Regions from separate parts of the Streptomyces sp. NPDC020801 genome, predicted to be linked through region 3. Evidence: riboswitches for the same ligand, from Rfam matches in the RefSeq annotation. Region 3 holds a riboswitch; each other region holds the start of a gene.
The links. Region 3 has a riboswitch for cyclic di-AMP ahead of ACH4UM_RS26830 (transglycosylase family protein). Riboswitches for the same ligand answer to the same signal wherever they lie in the genome.
Positions count from the first base shown of each region.

Region 1: it holds a riboswitch for cyclic di-AMP, as region 3 does, so the genes downstream of both, ACH4UM_RS00545 (transglycosylase SLT domain-containing protein) here and ACH4UM_RS26830 (transglycosylase family protein) in region 3, are expected to answer to the same signal.
Region 2: it holds a riboswitch for cyclic di-AMP, as region 3 does, so the genes downstream of both, ACH4UM_RS40810 (M23 family metallopeptidase) here and ACH4UM_RS26830 (transglycosylase family protein) in region 3, are expected to answer to the same signal.

Region 1 is NZ_JBIRST010000001.1:113,173-120,119, forward strand. Features, by position in the region: gene ACH4UM_RS00530 (ATP-grasp domain-containing protein) at 1-887, shown strand, start outside; gene ACH4UM_RS00535 (FAD-dependent oxidoreductase) at 1,052-2,254, shown strand; gene ACH4UM_RS00540 (HAD family hydrolase) at 2,390-3,196, shown strand; gene ACH4UM_RS00545 (transglycosylase SLT domain-containing protein) at 3,296-3,778, opposite strand; cyclic di-AMP (ydaO/yuaA leader) riboswitch at 3,783-3,970, opposite strand; gene ACH4UM_RS00550 (polyprenyl synthetase family protein) at 4,746-5,756, shown strand; gene ACH4UM_RS00555 (outer membrane lipoprotein carrier protein LolA) at 6,303-6,947, shown strand, end outside.
Region 2 is NZ_JBIRST010000046.1:464-7,410, forward strand. Features, by position in the region: gene ribA (GTP cyclohydrolase II) at 1-724, opposite strand, end outside; gene ACH4UM_RS40795 (MarR family winged helix-turn-helix transcriptional regulator) at 852-1,364, opposite strand; gene ACH4UM_RS40800 (dihydrofolate reductase family protein) at 1,456-2,586, shown strand; tRNA gene ACH4UM_RS40805 (tRNA-Met) at 2,651-2,724, shown strand; cyclic di-AMP (ydaO/yuaA leader) riboswitch at 3,152-3,309, shown strand; gene ACH4UM_RS40810 (M23 family metallopeptidase) at 3,321-4,361, shown strand; gene ACH4UM_RS40815 (aldo/keto reductase) at 4,479-5,423, shown strand; gene ACH4UM_RS40820 (PrsW family intramembrane metalloprotease) at 5,530-6,947, opposite strand, start outside.
Region 3 is NZ_JBIRST010000014.1:103,354-110,300, reverse strand. Features, by position in the region: gene ACH4UM_RS26850 (exopolyphosphatase) at 304-1,245, opposite strand; gene ACH4UM_RS26845 (DUF501 domain-containing protein) at 1,242-1,799, opposite strand; gene ACH4UM_RS26840 (septum formation initiator family protein) at 1,847-2,323, opposite strand; gene eno (phosphopyruvate hydratase) at 2,467-3,753, opposite strand; gene ACH4UM_RS26830 (transglycosylase family protein) at 4,063-4,752, opposite strand; cyclic di-AMP (ydaO/yuaA leader) riboswitch at 4,757-4,924, opposite strand; gene ACH4UM_RS26825 (transglycosylase family protein) at 5,107-6,210, opposite strand; gene ACH4UM_RS26820 (cytochrome P450) at 6,378-6,947, opposite strand, start outside.

The DNA.
Region 1 (6,947 bases), on a different contig from region 3:
TCCCGCGCCGCCTGGCCAGCAAGCAGGGCCTGCACGAACTGTGCGTGGAACACGGCATCCCGAGCCCCACGGCCGCCTTCCCGCAGTCGTACGACGACATCGTCGCGTTCGCCGAGAAGGCCCGCTTTCCGGTGGTGGCCAAGAACCGCGAGGCCTTCGTCCGGCGCAGCCGGCCGGCCGTGAGCGGCACCACCAGGATCACCACCCGCGAGGGCCTGCTCACCCTCGCCCGCGACTGGGGCGAGCGGCCCGGGGTGATCCTCCAGGAGTACCTGCCGCGGGAGCAGGCCGAGGACTGGATCGTGCACGCCTACTTCGACCAGGACTCGACCCCGCTGGCCATGTTCACCGGCGTCAAGGTCCGCTCCTGGCCGCCCCACGCCGGCATGACGGCGAGCGCGTACGTCGTCGACAACCCGGAACTCGCCGACCTCGCCGCGCGTTTCATCAAACAGATCGGCTTCACCGGAATCATCGACCTCGACCTGCGCTTCGACCGGCGCGACGGACAGTACAAGCTCCTCGACTTCAATCCGCGCATGGGCGCCCAGTTCCGGCTCTTCGAGAACGAGTCGGGGGTGGACGTCGTGCGTGCCATGCACCTCGATCTGACCGGGCGTCCCGTTCCGGAGGGGGAACAGCGGGCCGGTCACCGGTTCGTCGTGGAGAACATCGACCTGCCCGCCCTGCTCGCCTACCGCCGCAGCGGCTATACGACGCCGCACGCGCCGATGAAGGCGAGCGGGACCGAGCTGGCCTGGCTCGCGGGTGACGACCCGCTGCCGTTCCTCACGATGCTCGCGCGCTTCGTCCGGCCGGGCGCGAAGCACCTCTACCAGCTGTGGCGGACCAACCGCCGTGGCGGCAGCACCGGTCCGGGCAGCTGACACCGCACGTCCCGGCCGGCGGCACGACCGGTTCGGACGGCCCGCTCGCCTTCCCGACCGGCGGCACGACCGTCCGGGCGGCCCGTCCCGCCGTCCGAGCCCGCCCACGAAGTGACGCATCCGCACGTCAGCACGTTCAGCAGCACGTCCTGGGGAGGGACTTCGTGAACCAACCGGTAGCAGTCATCGGTGCCGGGCCGTTCGGCCTGTCCACCGCCGCCCATCTGCGAGCGCGCGGCGCCCCCGTGCGCGCCTTCGGCGAGCCCATGGTCAGCTGGCGCGACCACATGCCCGCCGGAATGCTGCTGAAGTCGACCCCGGTCGCCTCCAGCATCGGCTGCCCGCAGCGCGGCCACACCCTCGTCGACTACTGCGACGCGGCCGGCATCAAGCGATTGGTGACCGACGAGGACATCATCCCGGTCGAGACCTTCATCGGCTACGGCGAGTGGTTCCAGCAGAAGCTGGTGCCCGAGCTGGAGCGGGTGCGGGTGGTGTCGGTGGACCGGCGGCCGGGCGGCGGCTTCGAGCTGAAGCTGGACTCCGGGGAGCAGTTCACCGCCCGTGCGGTCGTGGTCGCGACGGGCCTTTCGGGCCTCGCCCATCTGCCGCCGGAGCTGGCCGCGGCCGCACCGGACGGCCCCGCACCCACCGGGCCGGTCTCGCACAGTTCTCAGCACCACGACCTGAGTGCCTTCGCCGGCAAGGAGCTGATCGTCGTCGGCGCCGGCCAGTCCGCACTGGAGACGGCGGTCCTCGCGGCGGAGGCCGGTGCGCGGGTGCGGGTGGTGTCACGGAGCCGCGGCAAGGTGGCCTTCGGCGCCCCGCCCTGGGCCCAGCCGAAGCTGCGCCCCGGGTCGCCCTTCGGCCGCGCCTGGTCGCTGTGGGCGCTGAGCCACTACCCGCACCCCTACCGCTACCTCCCGGCCCGCACCCGCCACTACCTGGTCCGCCGCGTGCTCGGCCCGCTCGGCGCCTGGTGGCTGCGCGACCGCTTCGAGGGCACCGTGCCGGTCCACGAGGTGAGCCGCATCGTCAGCGCCGGGACCACCGACGGCCGCCCGGCGCTGACCGTGCGCACCCTGGGCGGCAGCACCCGGGAACTGACCGGGGACCATGTCATCGCGGCGACCGGCTACCGCGTCGACATGGCCGCGATGGGCTTCCTCGGCCACGAGTTGCGCACCGGGCTCGCGGTCAGCCGCGGGGCCCCGAAACTCCGCGCGGGCTACGTCTCCTCCATCCCCGGCCTCTACTTCACCGGCCTGTCCGCGGCGGCCTCGTACGGCCCGGTGATGCGCTTCGTGTGCGGCACGGAGTTCGCCTCCCCGCGGCTGGCCGGGCACCTGGTGGCGGCGCACGGGTGAGCGCGGCGCCGCCCTCGCTGCCGAAGCACCGCTGGTGGCAAGGCAGTTGGGAGAAGCCGACCCGGGAGACGGTGGGCGCCGCCGTCGTCCGGATCTCGTTGGGCAGGTGGGGTGACGGGTCCGTATTCTCTGATCATGGCCGCCTCCCTCGCATATGCCCTCATCGCCACTGACCTGGACGGAACGCTGCTGCGCGGCGACGACACCCTGTCCGAACGGTCACTCGCCGCGCTCGCGCGGGTGGCGGCGGCCGGTGCCCGGCACCTCGTGGTGACGGGACGGCCGGCGCCGAGGGTGCGGGCGCTGCTCGACGCCCTGGGCACCACCGGGCTCGCGGTGTGCGGCCAGGGCGCGCAGCTCTACGACGCCGGAGCGGGCCGCCTGCTGTGGTCGGTCACCCTGGACCGCGAGCTCGCCGAGACCGCGCTCGGCAAGATCGAGGCCGAGGTGGGGGACGTGTACGCCGCGGTCGACCAGGACGGGGCCGACGGGCTGACGCTCATCGAGCCGGGGTACCTCATGCCGCACCCGACCCTGCCCGCGGTACGGGTCGACCGGCGCGACGACCTGTGGCGCGCGCCGATCAGCAAGGTGCTGCTGCGCCATCCCGCGCTGTCCGACGACGAGTTGGCGTCGGCCGCCCGGAGCGTGGTGGGCTCCCTCGCCACGGTCACCATGTCGGGCCCGGGAACCGTCGAACTCCAGCCGTGCGGCATCACCAAGGCGACCGGGCTGGCGCTGGCCGCCGAGCACTTGGGGCTGGGCAGGGAGAGTGCCCTCGCCTTCGGTGACATGCCCAACGACATCCCCATGTTCCAGTGGGCCGCCCGGGGCGTCGCCATGGCCAACGCCCATCCGGAACTCAAGGCGGTGGCCGACGAGGTCACCTTGTCGAACGAGGACGACGGAATCGCCGTCGTCCTCGAGCGGTTGTTTCCCTAGTGCTGCGACCGGGCGGGCGGTCGAGCGGGCTGTCGGTACGCGCCCGTCGGTACGCGCCCGTCGGTGTGCGCCCAGTACACGCCCGTCCTTACGCGCCTGTCAGTACGCGCCGAAGACGTTGTCGATCGAGCCGTAGCGGGCGGCCGCGTAGTTGCAGGCGGCCGCGATGTTCGCGACCGGGTCGTAGATGTCGAACGACGTGCCGGCCACGTGGTAGGCCCTGAAGGTCGGGTCGATGACCTGGAGCAGGCCCTTGGACGGGATGCCCCGGGCGGCGTTGGAGTCCCAGAGGTTGATGGCCCGCGGGTTGCCGGACGACTCGCGCATCACGTTGCGGTAGATGCCGTTGTAGGTGCCCGGGATGCCCTTCTGCCTCATGATCCCGAGCGACGCCCGGATCCAGCCGTCGAGGTTGTTCGGGTAGGCGACCGTGCCGGCCGCCGGGGCGGAGGTCGTGGGGGCCGCGGAGGCGCTGGTCGCACCGAGGAGCGGAAGCGCGAGGACGGCGGCACCCGTGCCGCTGACGGCCAGGGCGCGGACGAGACGAGCTATACGGGAACGGCGCTGACCGTTTGCAGGCATGGGGAATTCCTCTCCACCGCCTGCGAGGTGAGCTGTCGGGTTCGGGCGGGGAGGTGCCCGGCCGCGCTCCGAAGAGCACGGCTTCACCCCAAGCCGTTCCGGCACGGCGTACGAGTGTGACGTACGACGTCCGGCCCGGCGGCTTACCTGGGTCCCCCGCTCCTGCCGTGAGTGGTTCGGTCGATGGGTTCCCGGGCGGCGGCAGGATTAGGCGTCCGCCCGACGGCCGGGAACGTATGCGAGAGCACATATCCAGAACAAGTGCCTGATTCACACCTCGCCCCAATTGACCTTGATCTGAGGCGTATGAGGTACTTGATCCTTTGCGTCTGCCAAGGGTCAACTGGCGTGCGGCGGAAGGGGAAGCGGGGTGGGTGGGTGAGAGTGGCACTGAAGGGCGGGAGTGACCCAACTCACGGTTTGAACGACCCAAGGGCATTTGCGGCCAAGGGGACTTGGAATCTCAATAGGGGTAAATCGGACCGACCGGTGTCGACGGTGTGGGGCCGAAGTCCGACGGGGCGCGGCGGGGCGCGACGGGGTGCGGGCCGGGAGTGGGCCGAGGCGGGTCGGGGCCGCCGGGAGCAGCCGGGGGTGACCGGGGTGGAGGCGGCGCCGGGGTGGGTCGGGGTGCGCAAGGGTGGCGAGTGGCGGGTGGGTGGAGTCGGCGTGGCGGGCGTCGTGGCGGGCGTCGTGTCGAGTGACGTCGCGGCTCGCTCGTACGCGTGTACCGGCAGGCGTGCGTGCACACGAAGCGAGAGGGTGGGTAGAGAGGGGTAAGTCGATAAATATCTACTCATACGTGGTGATCAAAAACATATCGGGCGTGATCCGATACCGCCCGGCCTGTATCGGTGGGCGCTATCGGTGATCGAAACATGACCGGATACGCTGACTCGAGTGATGGCAGCGACCTATCGACAAACCGTGTAATCGCCAGCAGACACCAGCAGACAGGAGACCCCTCGTGACCGTCGTCGGGCCGTTCGGGCTGAGCGTGCGGGACCAGGCTCTCGAAGCCGATGTCCAGGCCGGATTGGCGGCTGTCGAGGAAGGGTTGCTCGAAGCCACCAAGAGCGAGGTTCCCTTCATCACGGAGGCCGCGCAGCACCTCGTCAAGGCGGGCGGGAAGCGGTTCCGCCCCCTGCTCGTGATGCTCGCGGCGCAGTTCGGGGACCCGTACGCGCCGGGCATCGTGCCGTCGGCCGTGGTCGTGGAGCTGACCCACCTCGCGACCCTCTACCACGACGACGTCATGGACGAGGCCGCCGTGCGGCGCGGGGTGGCCAGCGCGAACACCCGCTGGGGGAACTCGGTGGCGGTCCTGACCGGCGACTTCCTGTTCGCCCGGGCCTCGCAGATTCTCGCCGACCTCGGTCCCGAGGCGGTGCGGGTGCAGGCCGTGGCCTTCGAGCGGCTGGTCACCGGGCAGATCCTGGAGACGGCGGGCCCGCAGGACGGCCGGGACCCCGTCGACCACTACCTGGACGTGCTGGGCGGCAAGACGGGGTCGCTGGTGGCCGTGTCGTGCCGGTTCGGGGCGATGATGTCCGGGGCCGACGAGACGGTCGTGGACGTGCTGACGCAGTACGGCGAGCGGCTGGGCGTCGCCTTCCAGCTGGCGGACGACGTGCTGGACATCGCCTCCGACTCGCACGAGTCCGGGAAGACCCCGGGGACGGATCTGCGCGAGGGCATCGCGACACTTCCGGTGCTGCGGCTGCGTGAGCGCGCGGCGAGGCTGGGGCTGGCCGAGGACCTCGCGCTGTGCGAGCTGCTGGACTCCGACCTGAGCGACGACGCGCGGCACGCCGAGGCCCTGGCGGCGCTGCGGGTCCACCCGGCGCTGGAGCAGGCCCGGCGGGACACCGTGCGCTACGCCGAGGAGGCACGCGCCGCGCTGGCCCCCCTGCGCGAGTGCGACGCCAAGGTGGCGCTGATGGAGCTGTGCGACGCGGTGGTCCACCGGGCGGGGTGACCCTGCCGGCCCACGCCGGGCCCGCACCGCCATCCCGCACCCTGCACCCTGCACCGCCATCCCGCACCCCATAGCGCCACGCGCATCCCGCGTCCCGGCGCATCCCGCGTCCCGGCGCATCCCGCGTCCCGGCGCATCCGGCGCATCCGGCGCGTCCGGCACCGCCACGCGCGCCCCGCGTCGCCCCGCGCACCCCGCGTCGCCCCGCGCACCCCGAGCCGCGACTCCGCATGGCCTCCCAGCACCCTGTCCCGGTTCTCCTGCCCGGTGCCCCGACCATCCTTCGCACCCACCACTCCGTCCTCCGTGCTCCGCCTCCGGTCTTCCGCCTTGTGTCCCCTACGGGGCGGGGGAGGCGCGGCGCCGTCGCGTCATACCCCAGACGTACACGGAGTTGGCTCCGCGGTCTGACGCTTTCGCGCGGACGATTTGGTCAGATGGAAACCACGGACAACACCACTCCTCACCGATTTGGGTGAGAATGGCGGCTCGGGGTGGACCCGGTACAGATGGAAAGCCGCCGCCGACGACGGAGGTAGGGCACACATGGCACCGTACGAATCCGACGACAGCGCCGGCGCCGAGGAGGTCGACGACCTGCGCTCGGGGCGGCGCAAGGCCGCGCGCTACGTCGTCCCGGTCGCGGTGGTGGGGGTGGCGGCGGCGACCATCGGTCTCGTCCCGGCGCTCGCCGACTCCGGCGACCCCAACCTGCCGAAGATCACCGCGCAGCAACTCATCGAGAAAATCGCCAAGTCGGACGTCCAGCAGCTGTCCGGCACGGTCAAGGTCAGCACCGACCTCGGGCTGCCGAACCTCGGCGGTCTGGAGAGCGGCCTGCTCTCCGGCGCCACCAAGGGCGGTGACGGATCGTCGGCCGACCCGACGTCCAAGCTGACCGAGCTCGCCGCCGGCACGCACACCCTGCGCGTCGCGGCCGACGGCCAGGACCGGCAGAAGGTCTCGCTGATCGAGAGCGCGGCCGAGTACAGCCTCATCCACAACGGCAAGAACGTCTGGGGCTACGACAGCAAGTCGAACGAGGTCTACCACGGCACCGCGGCCGAGGGCGAGAAGAAGCAGAGCAAGCACCGCGACGAGGTCCCGGCCACGCCCAAGGACTTCGCCGACGAGGCCCTGAAGTCGGTTGACGACACCACTTCGGTGACCGTCGACGGCACCGCCCAGGTC
Region 2 (6,947 bases), on a different contig from region 3:
CCGCGTTCAGTTCCGTCAGTTCGCCCAGTGCGAGGGTGTGCTGGGTCTGGAGGACCTTCGCGCGGAGGTAACGGACGTTGTGGGCCGTGGTGAACACCCCGGTCGGGACGCGGTCGCGGACGTCGATGCCCAGGGTGCGCAGCTGTTCGGCCTTGTCGGGGTTGTTGGAGAGCAGGTCCAGGGCCGTGATGCCCAGGGCCTTCAGCATCTGGGCGGCCGCCGTGTAGTCGCGGGCGTCCTCGGGCAGGCCGAGGGCCGCGTTCGCCTCGTAGGTGTCCAGGCCCTGGTCCTGGAGGGCGTAGGCGTCGAGCTTGTTGTAGAGGCCGATGCCGCGGCCCTCCTGGCGCAGGTAGAGCAGGACGCCGCCGCGGCCGGCGATGCGTTCGACCGCCTCGCGCAACTGCGGGCCGCAGTCGCAGCGGGCGGAGCCGAGGACGTCGCCGGTCAGGCATTCGGAGTGCAGACGGACCAGCGGGACGGCCGGGCCGGGGCGTGAGCCGGAGGCGGGAGCCGAGCCGGGAGTGGGAGCGGGAGCGGGAGCCGAGCCGGGAGTGGGAGCGGGAGCGGGAGCGGAGCCGGGGTCGCCGAGGATGATCGCCACGTGTTCCTGACCGTCGGCCAGGCCGTGGAAGGTGACCAGTTCGGCGTCGACGCTGTAGCCGTCGTGGAAGCGCAGCGGGACCCGGACGCGGGCGCGCGGCGTGGCGGCAGGGGTGTCGGGCATGCGGGTCCTCACGGTCCGGTGGGAATCTGTGCTTCAGTTTTGAAACACAGCCTCGGGACGGGATCCTAACCCATGCTTTAAATTTGAAGCAACAGGGTGTGCTGCGGCTCGGGCCGTATGGTGTGGCTCACGCACAGGGTGAGGAGCGCCGGCGCCACGGCACCTCGCCCGGCGGGCATCCGGAGTCCTCGCCCTGCAGGCCCCGGCCGATCCGGGTGCAGATCTCCTCCAGTTGGCCCACCTGTTCCGGAGTGAGCCGGTCGAACACGTACTCGCGTACGGTCTCCACATGGCCCGGCGCCGCACGTTCCAGGACCGACATGCCCTCCGCCGTCAGGACCGCGATGCTGCCCCTCTTGTCGGACGGGCAGTCCTCGCGCCGGACCAGAGCGTCCTTCTCCAGGCGCGAGACCGCGTAGGTCAGCCTGCTGCGCGTGATCTTCAGCCGTTCGGCGAGATCGGTCATGCGCAGCCTGTGGTCCGGCGTCTCGGAGAGGGCCGACAGGATGGAGTAGTACATGTGCGGCATGCCGGCCTCCTGCTGGAGCTGCCGGTCGAGCGCGTCCTCCAGGAGAAGGGTGGCGGCGATGTAGGCGCGCCAGGCGCGCTGCTCCTCGGGGGTGAGCCAGCGGGTCGTCATGCCATCAGTGTAGGTTTGTTTCAAACTTGAACCAAGTCGCCCGGTCCACCCGAGTGACCGGGCCCGTCCGCCTCCGAGAGAGAGTGCGCCGATGCCCCGTCCGTACGTCCTGCTGTCCGCCGCCGTCTCCCTCGACGGCTTTCTGGACGACACCGGCCCCGAGCGCCTGCTGCTCTCCGGCCCCGCCGACTTCGACCGGGTCGACGAGGTACGGGCGTCCGCCGACGCGATCCTGGTCGGCGCCGGCACCCTCCGCGCCGACAACCCCCGGCTGCTGGTGAACTCGCCGGAGCGGCGAGCCGCCCGGCTCGCCGGCGGAAGGCCGGAGTACCCGCTGAAGGTCACGGTCAGTGCCTCCGGCGAGCTGGACCCGGACGCGCTCTTCTGGCACACGGGCGGGGACAAGGTCCTCTACACGACCGACAAGGGGGCGCGGCGGCTGCACGCGACCGGTATCGGCGCCGACGTCGTGCCGTTGGGCGCCGAGCTCGACTGGCGGCTGCTGCTCGAGCACCTGCACGACGTGCGCGGTGTACGACGGCTCATGGTGGAGGGCGGCGGGACCGTCCACACCCAGTTGCTCCAGCAGCAACTCGTGGACGAGGTGCAGCTGGTGCTGGCCCCGTTGTTCGTGGGGGACCCCGAGGCGCCGCGGCTGTTCGGGCCGGGCGCCTACCAGGGTGGGCGGCTGCGTCTGGTGGAGACCCGGGCCATCGGGGACGTCGTCCTCATGCGCTACGAGCCGACGGCTCCCGGTACCGGCGGCCTCGCTGCCCCCGCCGACCGGCACTGGCTCCGTGTCGCCTGCCGGTTGGCGGAGCAGTGCCCGCCGTCGCCGACCGCGTTCAGCGTGGGAGCGGTGGTGGTCGCCGCCGACGGGACCGAGCTCGCGCGCGGGTACTCGCGGGAGGCCGGTGATCCCGTCGTGCACGCGGAGGAGGCGGCGCTTGCCAAGGTCGGCCCGGCGGATCCGCGGCTGACTGGCGCCACGGTGTACAGCAGCCTGGAGCCGTGCGCCCGACGCGCCTCCCGCCCGCGCCCGTGCGCCCGGCTGATTCTCGACGCGGGGGTACGGCGGGTGGTCACGGCCTGGCGGGAGCCGGACACGTTCGTCGAGGCGGCCGACGGGACCGGGCTGCTGACGGCCGGGGGCGCCGAGGTGGTCGTGGTGCCGGAACTCGAGGAGCGGGCCAAGGCGCCGAACCGGCATCTGCTGGGCTGAGCGGGCCCGCGGCCAATGTGTGCGCAACCTGCCCCGCAGATGACGTACACTGGAGTCACAACGACGCGGGGTGGAGCAGCTCGGTAGCTCGCTGGGCTCATAACCCAGAGGTCGCAGGTTCAAATCCTGTCCCCGCTACTGAAGGCTCAGGGCCGGAATCCGATCAACGGATTCCGGCCCTGAGTGTTTTGCCCGGCCGTAACCCTGCGACGCAGGCCTTCGACGCCATCGAGCAGGTCCCGGTGCACGTGTTCCTCGTCACACCCCGCCATGGTGCCGCTTGCCGTGCGACGGCCTTGACCATGGTGACGAGCGGTGACCGAACGGTGTCGGTGCGCATAACAACTGACACACCATCACCGAATGCCGCCCCGCCGTGTGTGCAGGTGACACCTCCCGGCGCTACTGAACTCTTGTCAACTCGCCCGGTTTTCGCCGCTCGTGGACCGTAAGTCCTGGCCAAAAAGGTTTAATGATCAAGCCGAACGTCTTGGAATCGGAGCCTCGCGTCTATTAACGTTCGATAACGCAGCGCGGTCGTCCCAGCCGTCACAAGAGGCGGCTCCGTGCGCACACGCCGAATCCCGCAAGGGAACCGGGGAACCACCAACTTGGGGTGAATCGGGCGTAATCCACCGTGGCGACACGGATGGTTCACGCCCGTAGGAGACCTTCCCGTTCCGAACCCGTCAGCTAACCCGGTAGGCGACACGGAAGGAAAGGAGTACGCCCGCGTGGCGTCCAACCCGCCTGCCCCAGAAGCCCCGTTCGTGCCGAGTCAGCGGACCGAGACCTTCGGCTACGGAGGCCGACGCGCCGACGAGGGCCCCTGGGAGGAGTGGAACCCCACCGAGGACTCCGTCCGCTCCGTGCGTGGCCGGCATCGCGTCAGCAAGCAGCGTGGCGGCGGGCTCGCCCGCAGCTCCACCGTTCTCGGCGTCGGCGTCATAGCCGCCGTCGGCGCGGGCGGCATGGCCAGCGCCAACACCGGCAAGCCGCCGGTGTCGATCTCCCTGCCGGACCTGCCCTCCGTCGGCTCCCTGTTCGACGACTCGCACGACTCCCAGGACACCCCGAAGGGCTCCGCGAAGGCGCTCAGCACCGTCGGCGTCACCTCCACCGACACCGCCCGCGGCACCTCCGACGCGGGCGAGGCGCTGCGCAACCGCATCATGGCCCAGGCCGAGCGGCAGCAGGCCCAGCTCGACACCAAGGCCGAGGCGGCCGCCGAGGCCGCCGCCGCCAAGCAGGCCGACGAGGCTGCCGCCAAGGCCAAGCAGGAGGCCGAGGCCAAGGCCGCCGCCGCGAAGAAGAAGGCGGACGAGGAGGCCAGGAAGGCGGCCGAGGCCGCGAAGCTGGCCGAGCTGGCCAAGCAGTACACGCTGCCCACCTCCTCGTACACGATCACCGGCACCTTCGGGCAGCCCGGCTCCATGTGGTCCTCCGGCTACCACACCGGCCTCGACTTCGCCGCGCCCACCGGCACCCTGATCAAGGCGATCCACAGCGGCACCATCACCGAGGCCGGCTGGGCCGGCGCCTACGGCTACCGCACGATCCTCACCCTCGACGACGGCACCGAGTTGTGGTTCTGCCACCAGTCCTCGATCAGCGTCAGCGTCGGTCAGAAGGTGACGACGGGCGAGGTCATCGGCCGCGTGGGCGCGACGGGCAACGTCACCGGCCCGCATGTGCACCTGGAGGTCCACCCGAACGGCCAGGCCACCGCCATCGACCCGATGACGTGGCTGCGCAGCAAGGGCCTCAACCCCTGACGCCTGTTCCTGCTCCCTGCCTGTTGCCCACCTGACCCACGTCTGTTTGCGCAACCTTTGCGGCCGGATGCGGCGCTCCCGGAATGGGCCGCTCCGGCACGGTTGTTGATGTTGCACATGACTTCTCCACGCAAGCTGGGCACGTCCGATCTCGAGGTCTTCCCGCTCGCCCTCGGCGGCAACGTCTTCGGCTGGACCGCCGACCAGGCGCAGTCCTTCGCCGTCCTCGACGCCTACAGGGCCGCCGGCGGCAACTTCGTCGACACCGCCGACTCCTACTCCGCGTGGGTGGAGGGCAATCGGGGCGGCGAGTCCGAGACGATCATCGGCGAGTGGCTGAAGGCGCGCGGCAACCGCTCCGATGTCGTCATCGCCACCAAGGTCAGCCAGCACCCCGACTACCAGGGGCTGACCGCCGCCAACATCAGGGCCGCCGCCGACGCCTCTCTCCGGCGTCTGGGCACCGACCACATCGACCTGTACTACACCCACTTCGACAAACCGGAAGTGCCGGTCGAGGAGATCGTCGGCGCGCTCGACGAACTGGTGAAGGCGGGCAAGGTGCGGCACATCGCCGCCTCCAACATCTCTGCCGAGCGCCTGGCGGCGTCCCTGGACTTCTCCGAGCGCGAGGGCCTGGCCCGGTACGTGGCACTCCAGCCGCACTACAACCTCGTCTCGCGCGACACCTACGAGGGCGAGCTGCGGGACCTCGCCGAGCGGGCCGGCCTGGCCGCCGTGCCGTACTTCGCACTCGCCTCAGGCTTCCTGACGGGCAAGTACCGGCCGGGTGCCACGGTGGACAGCGCGCGGGCCCAGGGCGCCGCCAAGCACCTGGAGACCGAGCGCGGCCAGAAGGTGCTCGCCGCCCTGGACGAGGTCGCCCTCGCCCACGGCACCGAGGTCGCCACGGTCGCCCTGGCCTGGCTCGCGGCCCAGCCGACGGTGGCCGCCCCGATCGCCTCGGCGCGGACGGTCGACCAGCTTCCGGCGCTGCTGGGCGTGGCGGAGCTGCGGCTGACGGAGGAGGAACTCGGGAAGCTGACGCAGGCTTCCGCCTGACCGCCGGTCCGGTCCTCGGCGCGGCCGCCGCGCCGGTCCCTGCCCTGCCCGTGGGCCCTTAGGCCCGTCGGCCCTTAGACCCGCTGGCCCGCCGGCTGGCTCCCGGCTACGACTGGTACCGGTTGTGGGGGTGCGGCTGGTACGGGTTGTGTTCGGGGTGCGGCTGGTGCGGCTGGTGCGGCTGGTATGGGTTGTGTTCGGGGTGCGGCGGGTGCGGTGGGTGCGGGTTGTGTTCGGGGTGCGGGTTGTACTGGGGCTGAAGCGCCGCCGGGTGGCCGTACACCCCGTGCACCCCGTACGCCCCGTGGACGCCGTATGACCCGTAGTCCCCGTGCACCGGCCACGGCTGCGGGGCGACCCGCACCGGCGGCGCCGTCATCCGCGCCGCGTGGTCCAGCGCGGGCTGCGCCGCCTCCCGCCTGCGCCACAGCTCGTGCAGCAGCTCCTGCTCCCGTACGACGAAGTCGGCGCCGGCCCGGCCCCGGTTCCCCCGGTGCCGCAGGAACGCCAGGGAGGTGGCGTACGCCTCGTACTGGGAGACCGTCCGCGCGGCCGGTTTGCCCAGGTGCCGTCCCGCGTACTCGCGGGCCAGCCTGCGCGCCCGCATGGAGCCCAGGGCGAACGGTTCGGCCGGCGTCAGCCAGCCGGCGGCGGCGTAGGCGGGCAGCTCCTCGCGCACGGTCCGCAGCTCGCGCTGGCGCGTCCAGATGACCAGCCAGGTCAGCAGCCCGAACGCGGGCACCATGAAGGCTCCGTAGACCGCGAAGAAGCCGTACTGGCCGAAGTTCGAGGAGCCGTTCCAGAACGCGTGCATGCCCATCGCGAGCAGAAGTCCGGCCAGTGGCAGAAGGATCCGCCGCAGGTGCTGGCGGTCCGCGGACAGCGCGGCGGCGCCGAAGCCGATGCCGGTGAGGACGGTGAACAGCGGGTGCGCGAACGGCGACATGATGACGCGCACGAAGAAGGTCGCCGCGGTGACGGAGGCGATCCCCCGGCCGCCGCTGAGCTGGTCGGTGCCGAAGGCGGTGCCGAGATAGAGGATGTTCTCGGTGAACGCGAAGCCGGTGGCGGTGACCCCGGCGATGACCACACCGTCGACGATGCCGGTGAAGTCGCGTCTGCGGAAGAGGAAGATCAGCAGGACGGCGGCGGCCTTGGCGGACTCCTCCACGACCGGCGCTATCACGGTCGCGCCAAGGGTGTCCGCGCTGGAGGGATCGGCAGTCGCCGTGGCTATCCAGTGGGTGGCGAAGCTGTTGGCGACGATCGCTATCAGGGCCGCCGCACAGGCGCCCCAGGCGAAGGCGAAGAGCATGTTCCGCCAGGGGCCGGGCTCGACCCGGTCCAGCCAGCGGAAGGCGGCCATCAGCAGCGGTACGGGCAGGACGGCCAGGCCCAGCCCGACCAGAAAGCCCTCCGTGCCGGTCTGCCGGCGCACCAGGGCGAGGATGACGAGCCCGGAGAGCGTCAGCAGGGTGGTGAGGGCGCCGTACCGCACCCATCGCTTCTGCCACCAGTGCGCGT
Region 3 (6,947 bases):
CGGACCGTTGTCAAGGCCGCGTGAGCTGCTCCTCCGCATCCCCCGGGGGTCCCCGGCAAGACCCCGAAGGCCCCTTGCGGAACGCCTGCCGAGCTGTTCGCCGACCCCCCGTCAAGGGCCATTGGGCCCCCGAACGGACCAACAGGGCCCTTCCGATCCCACGACCGGGCCGAATTCCTTGTGAAGAACTTCACGAAGTTTTCCGGCGGAGCGTCACCGAGGGGCCACGGAAGGCCCCCGGGACGCGCTCATACGTTATCCGGCCTGCTCAGCCGAATGCTACTGATCGGTAGTAAAGGAGAGCTACGCCACCGACCACGCGATGCCGTCGAGGATGTCGTGCTCGCTGACGACGACCTCCCGTGCACCGATCCGCTCCATGATCGCCAGCAGGACCAGGGCGCCGGCGCCGATCACGTCGACCCGGCCCGGATGCATGGACGGGATCGTCGCCCGCTCGGCGTGCGTGGAGTGCAGCAGGCGTTCGGTGATCTCGCGGACGCGGTCGTGGGAGATGCGGGAGTGATGGATGGCCGCCGAGTCGTACTCGGGCAGGTCCTGCGCGATCGCCGACACCGTCGTCACCGACCCGGCCAGGCCCACCAGGGTGTGCGCCTCGCGCAGCGGGACCGTCTCCTCGACGAGGTCGAGGGCCGCCTCGACGTCGGCCCTTATCGCCGCGATCTGCTCCTCGGCCGGCGGGTCGCTCCCCACCCCGTCGCGCACGAGGTGACGCTCGGTCATCCGGACGCAGCCCACGTCCACCGAGCGCGCGGCGCGCACATGGTCGTCGCCCACGACGAACTCCGTCGAGCCGCCGCCGATGTCCACCACCAGGAAGGGCCTGACCAGGTCCGCACGACCCGTCAGCTCCTTCGTCGCTCCGGTGAAGGAGAACTCCGCCTCCTGGTCGCCGGTGATGACCTCGGGCTCGACACCCAGGACGTCCATCACCCCGCGCACGAACTCGTCGCGGTTCTCGGCGTCCCGGGAGGCGGAGGTGGCCACGAAGCGCAGCCGCTCCGCACCGTGCTCCTTGATGACGTCGGCGTACTCACGGCAGGCCGCGAAGGTCCGCTCCAGCGCCTCGGGGGCGAGCCGGCCGGTGCGGTCGACGCCCTGCCCGAGCCGCACGATGGTCATGCGCCGGTCCAGCTCGAGGAGTTCGCCCGTCCTCGGGTTCGCGTCCGCGACGAGCAGACGGATGGAGTTCGTACCGCAGTCGACGGCGGCGACCCGGGTCACCGGCCCCCCTCCTCGTGGTCCTCGTGGTCCTCGTGGTCCTCCGGCACCGTCACGCACGGGCCCTTGCGCCACCACTCGGGCAGCATGGCGATCGCCTCGTCGCCCAGCGGGTTCACGCCCGGCCCGGCGGCCAGCGAGTGGGCGACCAGGACGTGCAGGCACTTGACCCGGTCGGGCATCCCGCCCGCGCTCGGGAAGCCCGTCAGCTCCTCGATCTCGTCCCGGCGCCGGATGTAGTCCTCGTGCGCGGCGCGGTAGGCGGCCGCCAGCTCCGGGTCGCAGGCCAGCCGCTCGGTCATCTCCTTCATCACGCCCTCGGCCTCCAGGGTGCCGATGGCCGACGCGGCGCGCGGGCAGGTCAGGTAGTACAGCGTCGGGAAGGGGGTGCCGTCGGGCAGCCGCGGGGCCGTCTCCACGACGTCCGGCTGCCCGCAGGGGCACCGGTGCGCGATCGCGCGCAGGCCGCGCGGCGGCCGCCCGAGCTGCTGCCTGAAGGCCTCCACGTCCGCGTCGGTGGGTTCGGTGCGCGTGGTGGGCGGCGGGGGAGTTTCCATGCCTTTACGAAGATCTCTCTGGTGTCTCTGCGGTGGCTCTGTCGGGTTCACTGGTCGGAGGCGTCGGACTTGTCGACCCCGTCCCAGACGTTGGCGTACCAGGGCCGGCGGGCCGTCCCCAGCTCCGCGCGCGTCTGCTTGGCGGCGCCCGGGTCGACCACGGTGTACCCGGTCTCCCCGGGCAGCACGTAGTGCAGCCGCTGCCGGATCTGCTGCTCGGCGTACGCGTCGTCCTGCCAGCGTGCCTTGAGGTCGCGCAGCTGCTCCACCCGCTCCTGCGCCTGCTGCTTCTGCCGCCGCAGGTCGGCGATCTCGGCGCGCTGGGAGACGTACTGCCGCATCGGGTACGCCAGGGCGACCACCATCGAGCACAGCACCAGCGCGAGCAGCGCGGCGCGCCCGGTGAGGCGGGAACGGCGGGCCTGCCGACGGGTCTGGGAACGGTAGACGCGGGCCGCGGTCTGCTCGCCGAGCAGCCTGAGCCTGGTCGCGGTGGAGAACCGGTCGCGGTCCTTCACGCTCATCGTCCCCGCCTCCCGTGGGTCCACCTTCACACGTGCGTACGTCCCCGGACACGGTACGGGACCGAGTACGGGGACGTACGTACGACTGGCTAAGCCTTGACCCTCAACGGCTCAGCGGCCCGGCGGCCGGGCGGCTGAGCGGCTCAGCCCTTGAAGCGGGGGAAGGCCGAGCGGCCGGCGTACACCGCGGCGTCGTCGAGGATCTCCTCGATGCGCAGCAGCTGGTTGTACTTGGCGACGCGCTCGGAGCGGGCCGGGGCGCCGGTCTTGATCTGGCCGCAGTTGGTGGCGACGGCCAGGTCGGCGATGGTGACGTCCTCGGTCTCGCCGGAGCGGTGGGACATCATGCACTTGAAGCCGTTGCGCTGGGCCAGTTCGACGGCGTCCAGGGTCTCGGTCAGCGAGCCGATCTGGTTGACCTTGACGAGCAGCGCGTTGGCGGTGCCCTCCTCGATGCCGCGGGCCAGCCGCTCGGGGTTGGTGACGAACAGGTCGTCGCCGACCAGCTGGACCTTGTCGCCGAGCTTGTCGGTGATGACCTTCCAGCCGGCCCAGTCGTCCTCGAACAGCGGGTCCTCGATGGAGACCAGCGGGTAGGCCGCGACGAGCTCCTCGTAGTACTCCGTCATCTCGGCGGCGGAGCGCTCCTTGCCCTCGAAGAGGTACTTGCCGTCCTTGTAGAACTCGGAGGCGGCGACGTCGAGGGCGAGGGCGATCTGCTCGCCGGGGGCGTAGCCGGCTTCCTTGACGGCCTCGAGGATGAGGTCGAGGGCCTCGCGGTTGGAGCCGAGGTTCGGGGCGAAGCCGCCCTCGTCGCCGAGGCCGGTGGCCAGGCCCTTGCTCTTCAGGACCTTCTTCAGGGTGTGGTAGACCTCGGTGCCCCAGCGCAGGGCCTCGGAGAAGGACTCCGCGCCGATCGGGGCGATCATGAACTCCTGGATGTCCACGTTGGAGTCGGCGTGCGAGCCGCCGTTCAGGATGTTCATCATCGGCACCGGCAGCAGGTGCGCGTTCGGGCCGCCCAGGTAGCGGAACAGGGGCAGGTCGCTGGCCTCGGAGGCGGCGTGGGCGACGGCGAGGGAGACGCCGAGGATGGCGTTGGCGCCCAGCGAGCCCTTGTTGTCGGTGGCGTCCAGGTCGAACATGGCCTGGTCGATCAGGCGCTGCTCGGTGGCGTCGTAGCCGACCAGCTCCGGGCCGATCTGCTCGATGACGGCGAGGACGGCCTTCTCCACGCCCTTGCCCTGGTAGCGGTTGGGGTCACCGTCGCGGAGCTCGATGGCCTCGAAGGCGCCGGTGGAAGCGCCGGACGGGACGGCGGCACGACCCGTGCTGCCGTCGTCGAGGCCGACCTCGACCTCGACCGTGGGGTTGCCTCGGGAGTCCAGGATTTCCCGGGCTACGACGACGTCGATGGACGGCACGAGCATCTCCTTCGTGGATGTGACGCTGGTTGTGCGGGGCTGGTGTGCCTTGCGACTAGAGCCTAACCGCCGCGGGGCGTCGGCCGACCGACCGACCGTCCCGTGGACAGGGTGACCGTACACATTGTTCCTGCACGGAACAAAGGGAGAGGGGGAAACCGGGACCAGGAGGGGATGAAAAAGCCCCGCCCCGGTGCGTACGGGGGAACACGCACCGGGGCGGGGAGCCCGTGGGGATTGGGGGGAGCCCCACGTGGCCTCCGCAACCGGAGGCCACCTCTACGAGGGGCCTGTGGCCGGGCTACCGGCAGGCTGTCACTTCAGGTGCAGCTGCTGGCCCGGGTAGATGAGATTGGCGTCCTGGACGATGTCCTTGTTCAGCTCGAACAGCTTCTTCCAGCCGCCCTGGACGTGGCGCTTGGCGGCGATGGCGCTGAGGGTGTCGCCGGAGACCACCTTGTACTCGCCGTCGCCCTTCTTGACCTTCTTGCCGGTCGGGGTGGTGACGGTCTTCTTGGGGGCCGGACGCGTGGCGGAGCGGTTCGCGGCCTGCTGCCCGCCCGAGCGGGTGGTGGTGCTCTTGGTGGAGTTCTTCGGGGCGGAGGGGGCGCCGCCGGTGTACGCGGCGCCGGACAGGCCCTTGCCGCAGACCGGCCAGGCGCCCTTGCCCTGGCCCGCGAGGACCTTCTCGGCGACTGCTATCTGCTGCGACTTGGAGGCCAGGTCGGCGCGCGAGGCGTAGGCGGTGCCGCCGTACGCGGCCCAGGTGGAGTTGGTGAACTGCAGACCGCCGTAGAAGCCGTTGCCCGTGTTGATGGACCAGTTGCCGCCGGACTCGCACTGGGCGACCGCGTCCCACTCGGAGGCGGTGGCGGCGGAGGCGTTGCCGGCCGCCATCAGCGGGGCGGCGGCGACGGCGCCGGTGACACCGGCGAGCGCGAGGGTGCGGGTGGACCGCTGAAGGACGGTGGGACGGCGGTGCTTGCCCTTGCCGGAAAACAGCATGGATGGATCCCCTCACCGACGCCTGCGAGGTGAGCTGTCGGGTTCGGGCCGGTTGAGTTGCCCGGCCGTGCCCCTTTTGTGAGGCACGGCTCCACCCCTAGCCGCTCCGGCGAACTGCCCGGCACGGCACTTACCTTGGGTCCCCCGCTCCTGCCTGCGGCGCTTGACGCGACGACTGTTCCCGTACGGCCGCTGGCAGGATTCGGCGTTGCGGCAGCCGGGGCTCGCGGTGGCGAGCGGTCATGACCGTAGGCACGCGATCCGCCGAATTTCAAAGACGATCAGGGCTTCTGAGACTCATCCCACACTTTCACCGAATGGGACATTCGGCGCGAAGTGTGACGCGAACTCGCGCTACTTTGCGGTCGTTTCGACCGGGACATCCAGACTCTGACCGGCGACGATGTGGTTCGGGTCGGCACCGATGGCCTGCTCGTTCGCGGCGTAGAGCGCACGCCACCCGCCTTGGACGGCAAGGGAGTCGGCGATGGAGGCGAGGGAGTCGCCGGAGCGGACGGTGTAGGAGCTCTCCACCGACGCGCGCGCGTCCTCGTCGCCGCGCGAGGCGTGACGGCCCGCGGAGGCGGCCGTACGGCTGCCGGCCGGGTCCTCGGCGGCACTGCCGCCCCGATGCCGGCCGCCACCCAGCGCCCCGGTGTCCACCAGCGCCGAAGAACCACCACTCTGCCCCAAGTTGTCCGAGTCGCCGGACCCGGGGCTCATCGAGGGCGAGGCGCCGGGCGTTCCGGAGTCGCTCGCACCCGCAGTGGAGGACGAGTCGGACTTGGTCGAGTTGTCCGTTGTGGGCGAAGAGGCCGAGGAGGAGGGCTTGCCGGAGGGCCCGGTCGGCGATCCGGATGACCCGGAAGAACCCGAAGAACCAGATGAACCGGGCAAACCGGAAGTGTTCGCCGAAGAGCCGGGCGAACCGGATGATTTGGAGGAGCCCTGCGAGCCGTCCGACAGGCCGGGGTCCTTCACACCGGACGGGTTGGACGATCCGGATGACCCGGACGAGTTCGACGATCCGGACGAGCCGGACGAGTCATTCCCCACGCCGGTGTCGACGTTCGCCGCGCCGGAGTCCTTGCGGAGCCCGGAGAGCAGACCGCAGGTCGGCCAGGCGCCAGGACCGCGGTCGTCGAGTATCTTCTCGGCCACGGCTATCTGCTGGGACCGGCTGGCCTGGTCGGCACTCGGGGCGTAGTCGAGGCCGCCGTACTTCTCCCAGTCCTCCTGCGTCAACTGCAGGCCGCCGTAGTAGCCGTTGCCGTTGTCGGCGCTCCAGGAGCCGCCGCTCTCGCACTCCGCCACCTTGTCCCACGTGGTGCCGTCGGCAGCGCTCGCGGCGCCGGCGCCGAGGAGCGGGATGGCGATGGCGGATCCGGTCACTCCGGCGGCGACGAGGAGGGCCGGAGCCTGACGGGGGCGACGGTGACGACCGTTCCCGGAGAGCATGCGGAGACCTTTCGTGCGACAGCGGTGACCTGCGCGGCGGGTACAGCTCAGCGCCACGCTGATGCGTGAACGTATCGGGTGACGATCACTTGTCACAAGTTAATGCCGCGCAGATCACGTGAAGATCACGTAGTTGAACGCGTGTCATCTTTGCGCCCGCCGGGGACTCATACCGCCGGGGTGAACCGGACGGGCAGCGTACGCAGTCCGCGCATGATGAGTCCGCCACGCCAGCGCAGGTCGGCCGGTTCGGCGCCGAGCTGAAGGTCCGGCAGCCGGGTGAGCAGGGTGGCCAGCGCGGTCTGGCCCTCCAGGCGGGCGAGCGGGGCGCCCAGGCAGTAGTGGATGCCGTGGCCGTATCCCAGGTGCTGGTTGTCGCGCCGGGCGAGGTCGAGGGTGTCCGGGTCGGCGAACCGCGCCGGGTCCCGGTCGGCGGCGGCCAGGACGACCAGGACCGGATCGCCGGCGGCGATGTCCTGCCCGCCGATGGTGAGCGGGCGGGTGGCGAACCGCCAGGTGGCCAGCTCCACGGGGCCGTCGTAGCGCAGGAGTTCCTCCACCCCGGTCTCCAGCAGGCCGCGTTCCCCGGCCGCGAGGGAGGTCTGCAGCCGCTGCCGCTGTCCGGGGTGGGTGAGGAGGGCGTAGGTGCCGTTGCCGATGAGGTTGACGGTGGTCTCGAAACCGGCGAACAAGAGGATGAAGGCCATGGCGGCGGCCTCGTTCTCGGTGAGGTGCTC